Regions from separate parts of the Streptomyces sp. NPDC101165 genome, predicted to be linked through region 2. Evidence: riboswitches for the same ligand, from Rfam matches in the RefSeq annotation. Region 2 holds a riboswitch; each other region holds the start of a gene.

Region 1 (4,204 bases), on a different contig from region 2:
GCACCTACGCCCTGCTCACCCACCCCGAGCAGCGCCACCGCCTGCAGCGGTCCCTGGCCGCCGGGGAGCGGGACCTCCTGGAGACCGGCGTCGAGGAACTCCTGCGCTACGACGGCCCGGTGGAGCTGGCCACCTGGCGGTTCGCCACCCGGCCGCTCACCATCGGCGGGCAGGACATCGCCGCCGGGGACCCGGTGCTCGTCGTCCTCGCCGCCGCCGACCGGGATCCGGAGCGGTTCGCCGACCCGGACGTCCTGGACCTGTCCCGCCGGGACAACCAGCACCTCGGCTACGGCCACGGCATCCACTACTGCCTCGGCGCCCCGCTCGCCCGGCTGGAGGGCCAGACCGCGCTCGCCACCCTCCTCACCCGCCTCCCCGATCTGCGGCTCGGGGCGGACCCGGCCGACCTGCGCTGGCGCGGCGGGCTCATCATGCGCGGCCTGCGCACCCTTCCCGTGGAGTTCACGCCCGCTCCCTGAGCACGGCTCGAACGGGCCGGACGCGGGCAGACGTTCGCGCAGCCGAACATGACAGACACTCTCCACTGTGATCTTCACGTGATCTGCGCGGCATTAACTTGTGACAAGTGATCGTCTGCCGATACGTTCACTCATCAGCGTGGCCCCCGAGTTCCATCGGCCACGCCGGCCCCGCTGTCCCACGAAAGGCTTCCGCATGCTCTCCGGGAACGGTCGTCACCGTCGCCCCCGTCAGGCTCCGGCCCTCCTCGTCGCGGCCGGCGTGACCGGCTCCGCCATCGCCATCCCGCTCCTCGGCGCGGCGAGCGCCAACGCGGCCGACGGCACCACGTGGGACAAGGTGGCCGAGTGCGAGAGCGGCGGCTCCTGGAGTGCCGACACCGGCAACGGTTACTACGGCGGCCTGCAGATATCCCCGGACGACTGGGACAAGTACGGCGGCACGAAGTACGCCTCCAGCGCCGACCAGGCCAGCCGCTCGCAGCAGATCGCCGTCGCCGAGAAGATCCTCGCCGACCAGGGCACCACCCCCTGGGCCACCTGCGCCCTGCTCGCCGGTATGAGCTCGAAGTCCGGCTCCGTGGACGTCGACACGGGCGTCTCGGGCTCCGACTCGGCACACTCCGGTGACTCCTCCAAGTCCTCGGACTCGTCCAACTCGGACGAAAATTCCGATTCCGACGAGAATTCCGACTCGTCCGACCTGCCGGATTCGTCCTCCTCGTCACCCTCGTCCGACTCCTCCGCGGACGCGAAGGGCAAGCCGTCCCCGAGCGCCGACGAGGGCGCCGACTCCAAGGGTTTCGGCAAGGGCACAGACGCTCCCAAGTCCGACAAATCCGCATCGCCCGACTCCGGGAACGCTCAGGGGGGCGGGTCCGTCACCACGGATCCCGCAACGGAGGACTCGGACAATTCGTGGCAGACCAGTGGTTCTTGGAGCCTGGTCGACACCGGCGCCCTCAGCAGTGGCGGACGTCACCGCGGTGCCAGTGCGGACGAAAGCGCGACAACCGGTCAGAACGACTCCCCGTCGGGTCGTCACTCCGGCCGCGACGCGGGTACCTACACCGTCCACGAGGGCGACACCCTCGTCTCCATCGCCGACTCCCTTGACCTCGACGGCGGATGGCACGCGCTCTACGCCGAGAACAAGAAGGCCATCGGTGCCGACCCGAACCACATCAGTGCCGGTCAGACCCTGAAAGTCGGTACCGAAAAGGGCGATAAGTAGCGGGAGTTGACGCCCCGCTTCGCTCATGAATGTCCGTTTTGGTGAAAGTGTGGGATGAGTCTCAGAAGCCCTGATCGTCTTTGAAATTCCGCCGATCGCCTGTCTACGGTCAAGGCCGCTCGTCACCACGAGCCCCGGCATCCGCAACGCCGAGTCCTGCCAGCGGCCGCCCGGGAACAGTCGTCGCGTCATGCGCCGTAGGCAGGAGCGGGGGACCCAAGGTAAGTGCCGGGACCGGCAGTTGATGTCGGTACCGGCTTGGGGTGAAGCCGCGTCCCGTAAGGGCCGCGGCCGGGCAACTCAACCGGCCCGAACCCGACAGCTCACCTCGCAGGCGTCGGTGAGGGGATCGATCCATGCTGTTCTCCGGCAAGGGCAAGCACCGCCGTCCGTTCAAGGCCACCCGTGTCATCGCGCTCGCCGGTGTCGCCGGCGCCGTCGTCGCCGCTCCGCTGATGGCGGCCGGCAGCGCCTCGGCCGCCACCGCCTCCGAGTGGGACGCGGTCGCCCAGTGCGAGTCCGGCGGCAACTGGTCGATCAACACCGGCAACGGCTACTACGGCGGCGTGCAGTTCTCCGCCTCCACCTGGGCCGCCTACGGCGGCACGGCCTACGCCGCCCGCGCCGACCTGGCCACCAAGCAGCAGCAGATCACCGTCGCCGAGAAGGTCCTCGCCGCCCAGGGCAAGGGTGCCTGGCCGGTCTGCGGCACGGGCCTGTCGAGCACCCCGTACAGCGGCACCGCGGCGGCCCCGTCGAGCAGCAGCTCGTCGAAGACCACCACCCGCGCCACCGAGCCGCAGGCCGCCTCCCGCTCCGCCGAGCGTCCGGCCGCGAGCCAGACCGTCACCACCCCGACCGGCAAGAAGGTCAAGAAGGGCGACGGCGAGTACAAGGTGGTCAAGGGTGACACCCTCAGCACGATCGCCGAGAAGCACAAGGTCAAGGGCGGCTGGAAGAAGCTGTTCGACCTGAACAAGGGCATCGTCGAGGACGCGAACCTCATCTACCCGGGCCAGCAGCTGCACCTGAAGTGACACCTGGCTCCCACCGGAACCACAGCGCTCTCACAAGGCCTGCCCCCACTCTGAAGGCCTCGTGAGAGTCTTCCCCCCGTCCCCACGGGCTCCCCGTCCCGGCGCGTGTTCCCCCGTACGCGCCGGGACGGGGTTGTTTGTGTCCCCACCTTGCTCCCCGCCCCGTTTCCCCTGTGTCGCCCCTCCTGTTTCCCCACTCTTCGGCCGGGCCTCATCCACAAGCCTCTTTGTTCCGAGCGTGAACAATAGGTACGGTCTCCCTGTCCCTCGCTGTCCACGGGACGGTCGGTCGGTGGCCGACGCCCCCGGGACGGTTAGGCTCTAGGCGCAAGGCTCACAAGCCCCGCACAACCAGCGTCACATCCACGAAGGAGATGCTCGTGCCGTCCATCGACGTCGTCGTAGCCCGGGAAATCCTGGACTCCCGAGGCAACCCCACGGTCGAGGTCGAGGTCGGCCTCGACGACGGCAGCACGGGTCGTGCCGCCGTCCCGTCCGGCGCCTCCACCGGTGCCTTCGAGGCCATCGAGCTGCGCGACGGTGACCCGAACCGCTACCAGGGCAAGGGTGTCGAGAAGGCCGTCCTCGCCGTCATCGAGCAGATCGGCCCGGAGCTGGTCGGCTACGACGCCACCGAGCAGCGCCTGATCGACCAGGCCATGTTCGACCTGGACGCCACCGACAACAAGGGCTCCCTCGGCGCCAACGCCATCCTCGGCGTCTCCCTCGCCGTCGCCCACGCCGCCTCCGAGGCCAGCGACCTCCCGCTCTTCCGCTACCTGGGCGGCCCGAACGCGCACCTGCTGCCGGTGCCGATGATGAACATCCTGAACGGCGGCTCGCACGCCGACTCCAACGTGGACATTCAGGAGTTCATGATCGCCCCGATCGGCGCGGAGTCCTTCTCCGAGGCCCTGCGCTGGGGCACCGAGGTCTACCACACCCTCAAGAAGGTCCTGAAGGGCAAGGGCCTGTCCACCGGTCTCGGCGACGAGGGCGGCTTCGCCCCGAACCTCGGCTCCAACCGCGAGGCCCTCGACCTCATCCTCGAGGCCGTCAAGCAGGCCGGCTACGTCCCCGGTGAGCAGATCGCGCTCGCGCTCGACGTCGCCGCGTCCGAGTTCTACAAGGACGGCAAGTACGAGTTCGAGGGCAAGTCCCGCTCGGCCGCCGAGATGACCGAGTACTACGAGGAGCTCGTGGCGGCCTACCCGCTCGTCTCCATCGAGGACCCGCTGTTCGAGGACGACTGGGCCGGCTGGAAGGTCATCACCGACAAGCTCGGCGACAAGGTCCAGCTGGTCGGCGACGACCTGTTCGTCACCAACCCGGAGCGCCTGGCCCGCGGCATCGAGGAGGGCACCGCCAACGCCCTGCTCGTGAAGGTGAACCAGATCGGTTCGCTGACCGAGACCCTGGACGCCGTCGAGCTGGCCCAGCGCAACGGCTTC
Region 2 (4,204 bases):
CGACGTACGGGACGTGGCCGACGCGCACATCGCGGCCGCCGAGAACCCCGGGGCCAAGGGCCGCTACATCGTGGCGGCCGAGACGATGACGTCGTTCCACGAGATGGCACGCATCATCCGCACCCGCCACCCCTACGACCCGCGCCTGCCGCGCACCGCGCTCCCGCACTGGCCGGTGCGCATCCTGGGCCCTTCCTTCGGCCTCACCCAGGACTACATACGCAAGCACCTCGGCATCCGCTTCCGCGTCGACAACCGCCGGGGCATCGACGAACTGGGGCTCACCTACCGGCCGGTGGCGGAGACCCTGCTCGACCACTACGAGAGCTGGCGCGCGCGACGCCGCCGACCGGGCTGAGTCGAGCCCGCCCGCCGCGTCACGCCGGCCGGATCACCCGGTGGATCGCCGCCTCCCCGGCCCCGTAGATCGACTCCTCGCAGATGTACGACCCCGGGCCCGGCGCGTGGATCATCATGCCGTTGCCGGTGTGCAGGCCCACATGCCGGTCGTCGTCGAAGAAGAGGACGAGGTCACCAGGTTCGAGAGCGGCCAGCGTGACCGGCGCGCCCCCGAGCGCCTGCTGGTGTGCGGCCCGCGGCAGCGTGACCCCGGCCGCCTTCCACGCCGCCTGGGTGAGGCTGGAGCAGTCGTACGAGTCCGGCCCCGTCGCACCCCACACACACGGCTTCCCGATCTGCGCCCGAGCGAAGGCGATCGCCTTCTCGGCGCGCAGGGCGCGGGGTGACTGCGGGGTGGGGGTGACTGGTGCGTACGAGCCGGTGTCGGTCGTGGTGGGGGTGGCGGTGATGGGCGAGGTGAAGGAGCCGGTGTCGGTGGGGAGGGGGGCGACTGCGGCTGGGGGCGGGCTGTAGGTGGCGGCGGGTGCGGTGAAGGAGCCGGTGTCGGTCGGGTGGGGCGCCGCGAAGGCCCCGGTGTCGACGGTGAGCGGCGCGGCGAAGGATCCGGTGTCGGCGATGGCGGGTGCGGCGAAGGATCCGGTGCCGGTCGGAAGGGGTGCGGTGAAAGCCCCGGTGCCGGCCGGGAGGGGGGCAGCGAAGGATCCGGTGTCGGTCGGGAGGGGCGCGGCGAAGGATCCGGTGTCGGCGATGGCGGGTGCGGCGAAGGATCCGGTGTCGGTCGGAAGGGGTGCGGTGAAAGCCCCGGTGCCGGCCGGGAGGGGCCCGGCGTAAGCCCCGGTGTCGACCGGAAGCGGTGCAGCGAAGGACCCCGTGTCGGTCGGAAGAGGTACGGCGAAAGCCCCGGTGTCGGCCGGAAGAGGCGCTGCGAAGGACCCTGTGTCGGCCGGGAGGCCCGCAGGCAGCGGTGTGGCGAAGGAGCCCGTGTCGGTGAGCGGGGCCGTCGCGGCCGGACGGCTGAAGGGCTCGGTACCGGCCGGAAGTGCGGCCGCTCCGAGTGCGCCGGCCGTCTCCTGCGCCGGGAACACGCCGGGTGCCGCCCACTGCGGTGGGCGCCACTGGTCCTCGGCCGGCTGCGGCGCCTGACCCGACGCGGTGCCCAGGGCGTCCGGCGCGGCGGCCGCGGCCCGCAGGGCGAGGCCGCGGGACAACACGTCCCGGGCCGCGGCGAGTTTGCGCCGGTTCTTCGCTTTGGACACCGCCGGGGCGGGCCGCCGGGACCCGGTGGCGGGGGCGGGCAGTGCCCGGGGCTCCTGCTGCGGGGTTGCCGGGGCGGCGGGAAGAGGCCATGCGGCTGTCTGCGCCGAGGTGCGGCCCGCCGGTTCCAGCATGGCCCGGCTCGGCAGCTCGGCAGCGGCCCGGCCGGGGAGTTCCAGGGCGGTGCGGTCGGCCGCTACTTCCATGACCCGGCTGGTCAGTTCGGGAAGGGCGCGGCTCGTCAGTTCGGGGACGGGCCGAGCGGTCGGTTCGGCGGCGGCCCCACTCGGCAGCTCCGGCAGCGCACGGGCGCCCGTCCGCCCCGAAGGGCCGACGGGCAACTCCGGCAGACCCCGCCCCGGTGTCTCCCGGTCACCACCGGTGCGATCGCCGCCGGCTCGGTCCGAGGAGCGGGCCGGGGTGGCCCGCCGGTCGGGTATCCGGTCCGTCGGCAGGACCGCGGGTACGGACGGGCCGAGCTTGGCCCGCGCCCCTTCGAACCACTCCTTGGCCACCTCGTCGAGGGCCGGATCCGAGCGCCGGTCCGGCCGCTTGGCCAGCGGAACACCACGAGTCCGTGTCGCCCCCGCCATGGCCCGTGTCGCGTTGAAGTTCCCCGTATCGGCCTCGGCCCGGTCGTAGAGGGAGTTGATCCGCTGCCGGACCTCGTCGCGGCTGTCCGTCGCCATGAAGGGACGCACTCCTTCCGTGCTCCGCCTACCGAGTCAGCTGTCGGGTTCGGGCGGTCGGTTCCGGAAGGCGTGCCCTACGGCCGTCGCCTGCAGAGGCGTTGGCCGATTCACCCCGAAGTCGGTCGGGTCCCCGGCTCCGGCTGCACTCCACGGTGCACCGGATTCGGCGGAGGCCACGCGGCCCGGCGCGGTTCGCCGGGGGAGCCGTGCGGCCTGGTCGTCAACCTAGCCAATTTGTGTGGCCCGTGTGAAGGTTGAAGTGCGTAATGTCCGATACGGATATGTGATGTTCGTCTTGCCATTCGAGATGACTCACCCTCTGGGTGGCGCGGTGCCTATGAGATTCTGATGAATTCTCGGGACGCCTGAACACTCGGGCGCTCGGATCCGTATGGGGCGGGGGATTTCCATGCGAGCCGCTCGACAGACTCAGAGGTACTTCCGTGGGACGCAACACGCGCAGACGCCCGACCCGTGCACGACGCGCGACCTTCGCAGCGGTCGCCCTGATGCTGGGCGGAGGCGGGCTCGTCGCGGCGAATGTCTACGCCTCGGCCACCGAGGGCACATGGGGCGGGGGCAGCGGCACCGACGCGACCGGTCAGGTCCGCTCCGCGGGCATGGCCACGATCGACTGCCCGGACGTCGGCAGCAAGCTGACGACGGTGCCGGACGGCGCACGTGAGGCCGTCGACCGCGAACTCGCCCAGCTGGACCAGCAGATCGCGGCCGCCTACCAGCAACTCCAGGCGTCGGCCGACTCCGTCCGCCAGGACCCCACGGCCGCGGACGAGCCCATCATGAACCCGCTGAAGGAGAAGCGGTCGGCCACGATCGAGCGGATCGCCGTCGCCATCGACCAGGTGGGTGACCGGCCCGAAGGACTGGAATCCCTGGCCGCCTGCACCCTGCGCCCCGCCCAGGACGGCGCGGGCGGCGACACCGGCAACGCCGGCCAGGGCAGCGCCGCCCCGAGCGACGGAGCCCAACAGGGCACCGGCCAGGGCCAGAACGGTGCCGGCCAGGGCGGCAACGGCCCTGTCGCCTCCGACTACGCGGACATCACCTCCGTACAGCCGAACGTGCCGAACCCGCCCCAGCAGGACGACGCCTCGCGCGGCACGTTCACCTCCGAGTGCGGTGTCAACGCAAACGGCCTGTTCAACTCCGACAACGTGATCGTCGCGCCCGGCGTCTCCAACGGCGCCCACCACTTCCACGACTACATCGGCAACCAGTCCAACAACGCCTTCGCCAGCGACGAGGACCTGGCCAAAGCCGAGACCAGCTGCGTGGACCAGGGCGACAAGTCCACGTACTACTGGCCGGTGCTGCGGCTGCAGAACGGCAAGCAGGAACAGGACGCCGGCTCCCCGGGCGGCGGCACCGAGGGCAACGCGGGCCAGATCGTCACGGCCAAGCAGGTGACGCTGACCTTCGTGGGCAGCCCGCGCGGCAAGGTCACCGAGATGCCGCGCCTGCTGCGCATCATCACCGGTGACGCCAAGGCCTTCGTCAACGGCCCCACCAACGCCAACGCCTCGTGGAGCTGCACCGGTTTCGAGGACCGGCAGCTGAAGGACAAGTACCCGCTGTGCCCGTCCGGCAGCGACGTGGTGCGCACCTTCCGCTTCCAGAGCTGCTGGGACGGCCGCAACATCGACAGCGCCAACCACCGCACCCACGTGGCCTTCGCCGGCCCCGACGGCTCCTGCCCCGAGGGCTTCCGGGCGATCCCGCAGCTGGTCCAGCGCATCGTCTACGACGTCGCCGCCCCGAGCCTGAACGACGGCGGGCGGACGGTGCCGTTGTTCGCGGTGGACTCCTTCCCCGAGCAGCTGCACAAGCCGGTCACCGACCACGGCGACTTCATCAACGTCTTCGACGAGGGCCTGATG
Region 3 (4,204 bases), on a different contig from region 2:
CCTGCGCCGAGCTGATCCTGCGGGCGGGCGTACGGCGGGTGGTCACGGCCTGGCGGGAGCCGGACACCTTCGTGACGGCGGCGGACGGAACCGGGGTGCTGCAGAGCGCGGGCGTGGCCGCCGTGGTGCTGCCGGAGTACGAGGCCCTGGCGAAGGAGCCGAACGCCCACCTGCTGCCCTGAGCGACACCTCACGGATACCTGTGTGCATCGCGCCCTGCGAATGACGTATGCTTGAGACACAACGACGCGGGGTGGAGCAGCTCGGTAGCTCGCTGGGCTCATAACCCAGAGGTCGCAGGTTCAAATCCTGTCCCCGCTACTGAAGGCTCAGGGCCGGAATCCAGCAATGGATTCCGGCCCTGAGTGTTTTCCGGCATCCCGCGGCAGAACGCCGAGGCATCCTTCGACAGAACACCGAGTGGCATACGTCACAGTCGATCATCCGCTCGGTCCACAGCAGTCGCCCGCCCTCTCCTCTCCCGCCACGCTGGACGCAGGTCAAGGACACGGGAGACGAGCAGTGCGCCCTGGTGAGCTGGAGGAGAGCCCGTACGCCAGGGCCGGCGGCCGACTCCCGGGCGACCACGCCCCGGACCCCGGCCTCGGTGCGGAGCGCGCACCCCTGTCGCCGGACAGGTGCCGCGGCCGCCGCCCCACCCCGCGCGCCCTGGCCCGCGCCCTGCCCGCCCTGCTGATCGCCGCCGGGATCGGGTACGACCTGCTCACCCCGCGCGCCTTCACCGCCGTGCCCTTCTTCACGGCCGCCCCGCTGATCGCCGCGCCCCTGTCCTCGCTGCGCACCACGCTCCTCACCGGCCTGACCGCCCTGGTCGCCACCGTCGTCGTCCGCACCCAGTTCGATCCCGCCATGGATGTGCACACGATCACCGAGGTCGTCACCGTGGCCACGGTCGCCGTGCTGGCCGCCGCCATCAACCGCGTCCTGCGCCTCGGCGACCAGCGGCTCGCCTCGGCCCGGGAGATCGCCGAGGCCGCCCAGCGGGCCGTCCTGCCCGAACCGGACGACCGCATCGCCGGCTTCGACATCGCGGCCCGTTACGAGGCGGCGCAGGAGGACGCCTTCATCGGCGGTGACCTGTACGCGGTGCAGGACAGCCCGCACGGCGTGCGGCTGGTCGTCGGGGACGTACGTGGCAAGGGCATGGGCGCGGTCGCCGCCGTCGCCGTGGTGATCGGGGCGTTCCGGGAGGCCGCCGAGCAGGAGACCACGCTGGAGGCGGTGGCCGCACGGCTGGAGCGGGCGCTGGCCCGCGAGGGCACCCGGCGGGACGGGATCGACGCCTTCGAGGGCTTCACCACCGCCGTCCTCGCCGAACTCCCGCACAGCGGCAGCGGCGACGGTGTGGTCCGGATCGTCAACCGCGGTCACCCGCCACCACTGCTGCTGCACGACGACGGCACCCTGCGCACCCTGGCCGCACGCGAACCCGCGCTGCCGCTCGGCATGGCCGACCTCGGCCTGTGGCCCGACCGTGCGACCGAGTCCGGCTTCCCGAGCGGAGCCACCCTGCTGCTCTACACCGACGGCCTGTCCGAGGCCCGCGACGCCCACGGCCGCTTCTACGACCCCCTGCGCCGGCTCGCCGGACGCCGCTTCCCCGACCCCCGCTCCCTGCTCGGCCGCCTCGCCGCGGAAGTGCGCCGGCACTCCGGGGGCGGGATGGCGGACGACATGGCGCTGCTGGCCGTACGGCGGCCCTGACACCCCGCCAGTGTCACCCACGGTGATCGGACGGACGCCCTCCGCATAACATCTGAGACACCATCAAAACTGCCGAGACTCCTGGGCGGAGGTCAACTCGCCCGTTTTCAACCGGTCGTGACGGCTACGTCCGCCCCGAAATCCGTTAATGATCAAGTAGAACGGCTTGGAATCTGACGTCCGGGTCTATTAACGTTCGATAACGCAGCGCGGTCGTCCCAGCCGTCACAAGAGGCGGCTCCGTGCGCACGCGCCGAATCCCGCAAGGGAACCGGGGAACCACCACCTTGGGGTGAATCACGCGGATGCCGCCGTGGAAGCACGGCAGGTATACGCGCGTAGGAGACCTTCCTGCTCCGAACCCGTCAGCTAACCCGGTAGGCGGAGGAAGGAAAGGAGTGCGCCTTCGTGGCGTCCAACCGGCCTGCCCCAGAAGCCCCGTTCATGCCGAGCGAGACCGAGACCTTCGGTTACTTCGGCGCTCAGCACACCGACGAGGGCCCCTGGGAGGAGTGGAACCCCACCGAGGAGTCCATACGGCCGGTACGCGGTCGGCACCGCGTGGGCAAGCAGCGCGGCGGCGGACTCGCCCGCAGCTCCACGGTCCTCGGCGTCGGTGTCATCGCCGCCGTCGGCGCGGGCGGCATGGCCAGCGCCCACACCGGCAAGCCGCCGGTCTCCATCTCCATGCCCGACCTGGACTCCGTCAGCTCCCTGTTCGACGGCGGCTCCTCCTCCGACGCGTCCAAGGCCACCACGGCCTCGTTGACCAACGTCGGCACGACCGACGCCGACAGCGACCAGGGCGACGCGGGCGAGGCCCTGCGCAACCGCATCATGGCCCAGGCCGAGCAGCAGCGGAGCAAGGCCGACACCAAGGCCACCGCGGCCGCGGCGGCCGCCGCCGAGAAGCAGGCCGCCGACGCGGCCGCCAAGGCGCAGAAGCAGGCCGAAGCCAAGGCCGCCGAGGCCAAGAAGGAGGCGGAGGCCGCGGCCAAGAAGAAGGCCGAGGAGGAGCGCCTGGCCGCGCTGGCCAAGCAGTACAAGCTGCCGGTCGTCTCGTACACGATCACCGGCACCTTCGGTCAGCCCGGATCGATGTGGTCCTCCGGCTACCACACCGGCCTCGACTTCGCCGCGCCCACCGGCACCCTCATCAAGGCCATCCACAGCGGCACCATCACGCAGGCGGGCTGGGCCGGCTCCTACGGCTACCGCACCGTCCTCACCCTGGACGACGGCACCGAGCTGTGGTTCTGCCACCAGTCCTCGATCGGCGTCTCCGTCGGTCAGAAGGTCAGCACCGGCGACGTCATCGGCCGTATCGGCGCCACCGGCAATGTCACCGGCCCGCACCTCCACCTGGAGGTCCACCCGGGCGGCCAGGCCACCGGCATCGACCCGATGACGTGGCTGCGCGGCAAGGGCCTCACCCCCTGAGCGGCCCGCCGACCCGCTCCTGACCCACCCCTCATCCGGTCTCCCGGCAGCCCTGACGACAACCCCCCGACGTCAGGGCTGCCGGTCGTGCGTCCCCACACCTGCGCACCCACCCGTACCCACACCTGTTCACACCCCGTTCGCAGCAATCCCGGAATGGGTGGGACGGGAGGGATCGTTGAACTGAAGCATGACCGACTCTCATGCTTCCCTGCGCACACTCGGCTCCTCCGACCTCCAGGTCTTCCCCCTCGCCCTCGGCGGCAACGTCTTCGGCTGGACCGCCGACGAGGAGACCTCCTTCGCCGTCCTCGACGCCTACACGGCCGCCGGCGGCAACTTCGTCGACACCGCCGACGCCTACTCGGCGTGGATCGAGGGCAACAAGGGCGGGGAGTCCGAGACGATCATCGGCAAGTGGATCAAGGCGCGGGGCAACCGCTCCGACGTCGTGATCGCGACCAAGGTCGGCCAGCACCCCGAGTACCAGGGCCTGACCGCGGCCAACATCAAGGCGGCCGCCGACGCCTCCCTGCGCCGCCTCGGCACCGACCACATCGACCTCTACTACACCCACTTCGACAAGCCCGAGGTGCCGGTCGAGGAGATCATCGGCGCGCTCGACGAGCTGGTGAGGGCGGGCAAGGTCCGGCACATCGCCGCCTCGAACATCTCGCCGGAGCGCCTCCAGGCCTCCCTGGACTTCTCCGACCGCGAGGGCCTGGCCCGGTACGTCGCCCTCCAGCCCCACTACAACCTGGTCTCCCGCGACACCTACGAGGGCCCGCTGCAGGACCTCGCCGGCCGTGAGGGCCTCGCGGCGGTCCCGTACTTCGCCCTCGCCTCCGGTTTCCTCACCGGGAAGTACCGCCCCGGTGCGACGGTCGAGAGCGCCCGCGCCGGTTCGGCCGCCAAGCACCTGGAGTCCGAGCGCGGTCAGAAGGTCCTCACGGCCCTGGACGAGATCGCCGGCGCCCACGAGGCCCCCGTCGCCACGGTCGCCCTCGCCTGGCTGGCCGCCCAGCCGACGGTGACGGCC
Region 4 (4,204 bases), on a different contig from region 2:
CCGCGATGGACTTCCTCGGCCATGAGCTGCGCACCCGGCTGGCGGTGAGCCGGGGCACGCCCAGGCTCGGACCCGGGTACGTCTCCTCCGTCCCCGGCCTGTACTTCACCGGCCTCCCGGCGGCGTCCTCGTACGGCCCGGTGATGCGCTTCGTCTGCGGCACGGAGTTCGCCTCGCCGCGGCTGGCCGGGCACCTGGCGGCGGCACACGGCTGAGCCGCGGAAGACGCCGTCCCGCTCACCGGTATGTCCGATCGCGTCAACTCCACCACCATCAGGGGCCCCGCAGACGCCACTTGGGGGCGGGGAGCACACAAGTCCGGGAACTTCAGGGTGAGTCGGCGGGGCGTGGGATCCGTATTCTCTGATCATGGCCGCACCCCCCGCATACTCACTGATCGCCACCGACCTGGACGGGACGCTGCTGCGCGGCGACGACACCGTCTCCGACCGGTCGCGCGCCGCGCTCGAGCGGGTGGCGCGGGCCGGCGCCCGGCACCTGGTGGTGACGGGCCGCCCGGCTCCCCGGGTACGGCCGCTCCTGGAGGGCCTCGGCAGTACGGGGCTCGCGGTGTGCGGGCAGGGCGCGCAGGTCTACGACGCCGGCGCCGACCGTCTGCTGTGGTCGGTCCGGCTGGACCGGGAACTGGCCGAGACCGCGCTCGGCAAGATCGAGGCCGAGGTGGGGCAGGTCTACGCGGCCGTCGACCAGGACGGCGTGGACGGGCTCACCCTGATCGAACCCGGGTATCTGATGCCGCACCCGACCCTGCCCGCCATGCAGGTCGGCCGCCGCGACGACCTGTGGTGCGAGCCCATCAGCAAGGTGCTGCTGCGCCACCACACGCTGTCCGACGACGAGTTGGCGGCGATCGCGCGCTCGGCGGTGGGCTCGCTGGCGACGGTCACGATGTCGGGGCCCGGGACCGTGGAGCTGCAGCCGTGCGGGGTCACCAAGGCGACGGGGCTGGCGCTGGCCGCCGAGTACCTGGGGATCGCCGCCGGCCGGGCCCTCGCGTTCGGCGACATGCCCAACGACATCCCCATGTTCGACTGGGCCGCACGCGGTGTCGCCATGGCCAACGCCCACCCCGAACTCAAGGCCGTGGCCGATGAGATCACCACGTCGAACGAGGACGACGGCATCGCCGTCGTCCTCGAAAGACTGTTCCCGACCGACTGACCGGGAGATCAGTAGTGGCCCGCCGTGGGCGCCGGTCAGTAGGCGCCGAAGACGTTGTCGATCGACCCGTAGCGCTTGGCCGCGTAGTTGCAGGCGGCCGTGATGTTCGCGACCGGGTCGTAGATGTCGAAGGACGTTCCGGCCACGTGGTACGCGTTGAACGTCGGATCGATGACCTGGAGCAGGCCCTTGGACGGGATGCCCTTGGCCGCGTTGGAGTCCCAGAGGTTGATGGCCGCCGGGTTGCCCGAGGACTCGCGGATGATGTTGCGGTAGATGCCGTTGTACGTCCCGGGGATGCCCTTCTCGCCCATGATCGCGAGCGACTCGCGGATCCAGCCGTCGAGGTTGTTCGGGTACCCGGCGAGCGTGGTGGACGGCGTGGTGGCCGTGGGGGTGGCCGCGGAGGCGCTGGTCGCACCGATGACGGGAAGGGCGAGCACGGCGGCGCCGGTGCCGATGACGGCGAGCTTGCGGACGAGGCGGTTGGTGCGGGAGCGGCGGGGCAGAGCGGCAGCAAGCATGGGGGCGTTCCTCTCCGTCGCCTGCGAGGTGAGCTGTCGGGTTCGGGCGGGGAGGTGCCCGGCCGTACCCCTGGGGGGAGGCACGACTTCACCCCTAGCCGTCCCGGCGCGACGTGCGTCGTCCGGTCAGGCGGCTTACCTGGGTCCCCCGCTCCTGCCGTACGAAATGAGTTCGTCGATGGGTGGTGTCAGACGCGGCAGGATTCGGCGTTCGTCCGACTGGCCCGGAAGCTATGCGACAGCACATGTCGGGAACAAGTACTGAATTCACCCAATGAGGCAGTTGACCTTGATCTATTCCGAATGGGGTACTTGATCCTTTGCGGTTGCCAACGCTCAACTGGCCGATGTGGCAAGGGGAGAACGGGGGTGGTGCCCATTGGCCGATTCATGGACCCGCGTGACCCAACTCACGAAATGGCAAAGGGTATCAAATCAGACATGGGGGATTCGGGAGATTTGCTGGGTGTGGTGCAAAAGGAGTACTCCGCCCGCCGTGCGGTTCGCGACAAATCGGGCGAGATCCTGTTAAGTCATTGTGTACCCACACTTATCAGATGATCAAAAACATACCGGCCGTGATCCGATACCGCCCGGGCTGGACCGGTGGGCGCTATCGGTGATCGAAACAGGACCGGATACGCTGACTTGAGTGATGGCAACGACCTATCGACAAACCGTGTAATCGCCAGCAGACACCAGCAGACAGGAGACCCCTCGTGACCGTCGTCGGGCCGTTCGGGCTGAGCGTGCGGGACCAGGCTCTGGAAGCCGATGTCCAGGCCGGATTGACGGCTGTCGAGGAAGGCTTGCTCGAAGCCACCAAGAGCGAGGTCCCGTTCATCACGGAGGCCGCGCAGCACCTCGTACGGGCCGGCGGGAAGCGGTTCAGGCCGCTGCTCGTGATGCTCGCGGCGCAGTTCGGCGACCCGTACGCGCCGGGCGTCGTGCCGTCGGCCGTCGTCGTGGAGCTGACCCACCTGGCCACGCTGTACCACGACGACGTCATGGACGAGGCGTCCGTGCGGCGCGGCGTGGACAGCGCCAACACCCGCTGGGGCAACTCGGTCGCGGTCCTCACCGGCGACTTCCTCTTCGCCCGCGCCTCCCAGATCCTTGCCGACCTCGGCCCCGAGGCGGTCCGGGTCCAGGCCCTCGCGTTCGAGCGGCTGGTCACCGGGCAGATCCTGGAGACCGCGGGCCCCTCGGACGGCCGCGACCCGGTCGACCACTACCTGGACGTGCTCGGCGGCAAGACGGGCTCCCTGGTGGCCGTGTCGTGCCGGTTCGGCGCGATGATGTCCGGCGCCGACGAGACGGTCGTCGACGTGCTCACCCAGTACGGCGAACGGCTCGGGGTCGCCTTCCAGCTCGCGGACGACGTCCTGGACATCGCCTCCGACTCGCACGAGTCCGGCAAGACCCCGGGCACCGACCTGCGCGAGGGCATCCCGACGCTGCCCGTGCTCCGGCTGCGCGAGCGGGCCGCCCGCCTCGGCCTGGCCGAGGACATCGCGCTGTGCGAGCTGCTGGACTCCGACCTCAGCGACGACGCCCGGCACGCCGAGGCGCTGACCGCGCTGCGCGTGCACCCCGCGCTGGAGCAGGCCCGCCGGGACACCGTCCGGTACGCGGAGGAGGCGCGGGCTGCGCTGGCCCCGCTGCCGGAGTGCGACGCCAAGGCGGCGCTGCTCGAGCTGTGCGACGCGGTGGTGCACCGGGCCGGCTAGTCGCCCGCACACCTGACTTGAGGGCGGTGTCTCCCGCACGACCCCTACGGGTCGGGGGAGGCGCCGCCCTCGTGTGTCATACCGCAGGCGTACACGGAGTTGGCTCCGTGGTCTGACGCTTCCTCACGGCCGATTTGGTCAGATGGAAACCACGGAAATCACCACTCCTCACCGATTCGGGTGAGAATGGCGGCTCAGGTGGACCAGTGTGGGGACAGCCGCCGCCGACGACGGAGGTAAGGCACAGATGGCACCGTACGAATCCGACGAGGCAACGGGCGCCGGTCAGGGCGAGGACCTGCCCACCGGACGCCGCAAGGCCGCCCGGTACGTGGTCCCGGTCGCGGTGGTGGGGGTGGCGGCGGCCACGATCGGGCTGGTCCCGGCGCTCGCCGATTCCGGTTCCCCCGATCTGCCGAAGATCACCGCGCAGCAGCTCATCGAGAAGATCGCCAAGTCGGACGTGCAGCAGCTGTCCGGCACGGTGAAGGTCAGCACCGACCTCGGCCTGCCGGACCTCGGCGGCCTGGAGAGCAGCCTGGCGTCCGGGGCGGCCCGGGGCGGCGACGGCTCCTCCGCCGACCCGACGTCCAAGCTCACCGAGCTGGTCTCCGGCACGCACACCCTGCGCGTGGCGACCGACGGTCCGGACCGGCAGAAGCTCTCGGTGCTGGAGAGCGGCTCCGAGTACAGCCTCATCCACGACGGCAAGAACGTCTGGGGCTACGACAGCAAGAGCAACGAGGTCTTCCACGGCACCGCCGCCGA

What was found. A riboswitch is a leader RNA that binds a small molecule or an ion and turns the genes downstream of it on or off. The one in region 2 is predicted to bind cyclic di-AMP.
Region 1: another riboswitch for cyclic di-AMP. It lies ahead of ACIRVH_RS29755 (transglycosylase family protein); the one in region 2 lies ahead of ACIRVH_RS08265 (NlpC/P60 family protein).
Region 3: another riboswitch for cyclic di-AMP. It lies ahead of ACIRVH_RS43130 (M23 family metallopeptidase); the one in region 2 lies ahead of ACIRVH_RS08265 (NlpC/P60 family protein).
Region 4: another riboswitch for cyclic di-AMP. It lies ahead of ACIRVH_RS35510 (transglycosylase SLT domain-containing protein); the one in region 2 lies ahead of ACIRVH_RS08265 (NlpC/P60 family protein).

What each region holds. Positions count from the first base shown of each region.
Region 1 covers NZ_JBIWPG010000015.1:60,927-65,130, reverse strand. The annotation lists gene ACIRVH_RS29765 (cytochrome P450) at 1-482, shown strand, start outside; gene ACIRVH_RS29760 (transglycosylase family protein) at 679-1,716, shown strand; cyclic di-AMP (ydaO/yuaA leader) riboswitch at 1,900-2,068, shown strand; gene ACIRVH_RS29755 (transglycosylase family protein) at 2,073-2,753, shown strand; gene eno (phosphopyruvate hydratase) at 3,128-4,204, shown strand, end outside.
Region 2 covers NZ_JBIWPG010000003.1:363,728-367,931, forward strand. The annotation lists gene ACIRVH_RS08260 (NAD-dependent epimerase/dehydratase family protein) at 1-358, shown strand, start outside; gene ACIRVH_RS08265 (NlpC/P60 family protein) at 378-2,303, opposite strand; cyclic di-AMP (ydaO/yuaA leader) riboswitch at 2,314-2,485, opposite strand; gene ACIRVH_RS08270 (DUF1996 domain-containing protein) at 2,816-4,204, shown strand, end outside.
Region 3 covers NZ_JBIWPG010000032.1:67,074-71,277, forward strand. The annotation lists gene ACIRVH_RS43115 (dihydrofolate reductase family protein) at 1-182, shown strand, start outside; tRNA gene ACIRVH_RS43120 (tRNA-Met) at 248-321, shown strand; gene ACIRVH_RS43125 (PP2C family protein-serine/threonine phosphatase) at 523-1,725, shown strand; cyclic di-AMP (ydaO/yuaA leader) riboswitch at 1,967-2,126, shown strand; gene ACIRVH_RS43130 (M23 family metallopeptidase) at 2,134-3,165, shown strand; gene ACIRVH_RS43135 (aldo/keto reductase) at 3,356-4,204, shown strand, end outside.
Region 4 covers NZ_JBIWPG010000020.1:183,407-187,610, forward strand. The annotation lists gene ACIRVH_RS35500 (FAD-dependent oxidoreductase) at 1-215, shown strand, start outside; gene ACIRVH_RS35505 (HAD family hydrolase) at 370-1,182, shown strand; gene ACIRVH_RS35510 (transglycosylase SLT domain-containing protein) at 1,218-1,706, opposite strand; cyclic di-AMP (ydaO/yuaA leader) riboswitch at 1,712-1,894, opposite strand; gene ACIRVH_RS35515 (polyprenyl synthetase family protein) at 2,426-3,436, shown strand; gene ACIRVH_RS35520 (outer membrane lipoprotein carrier protein LolA) at 3,684-4,204, shown strand, end outside.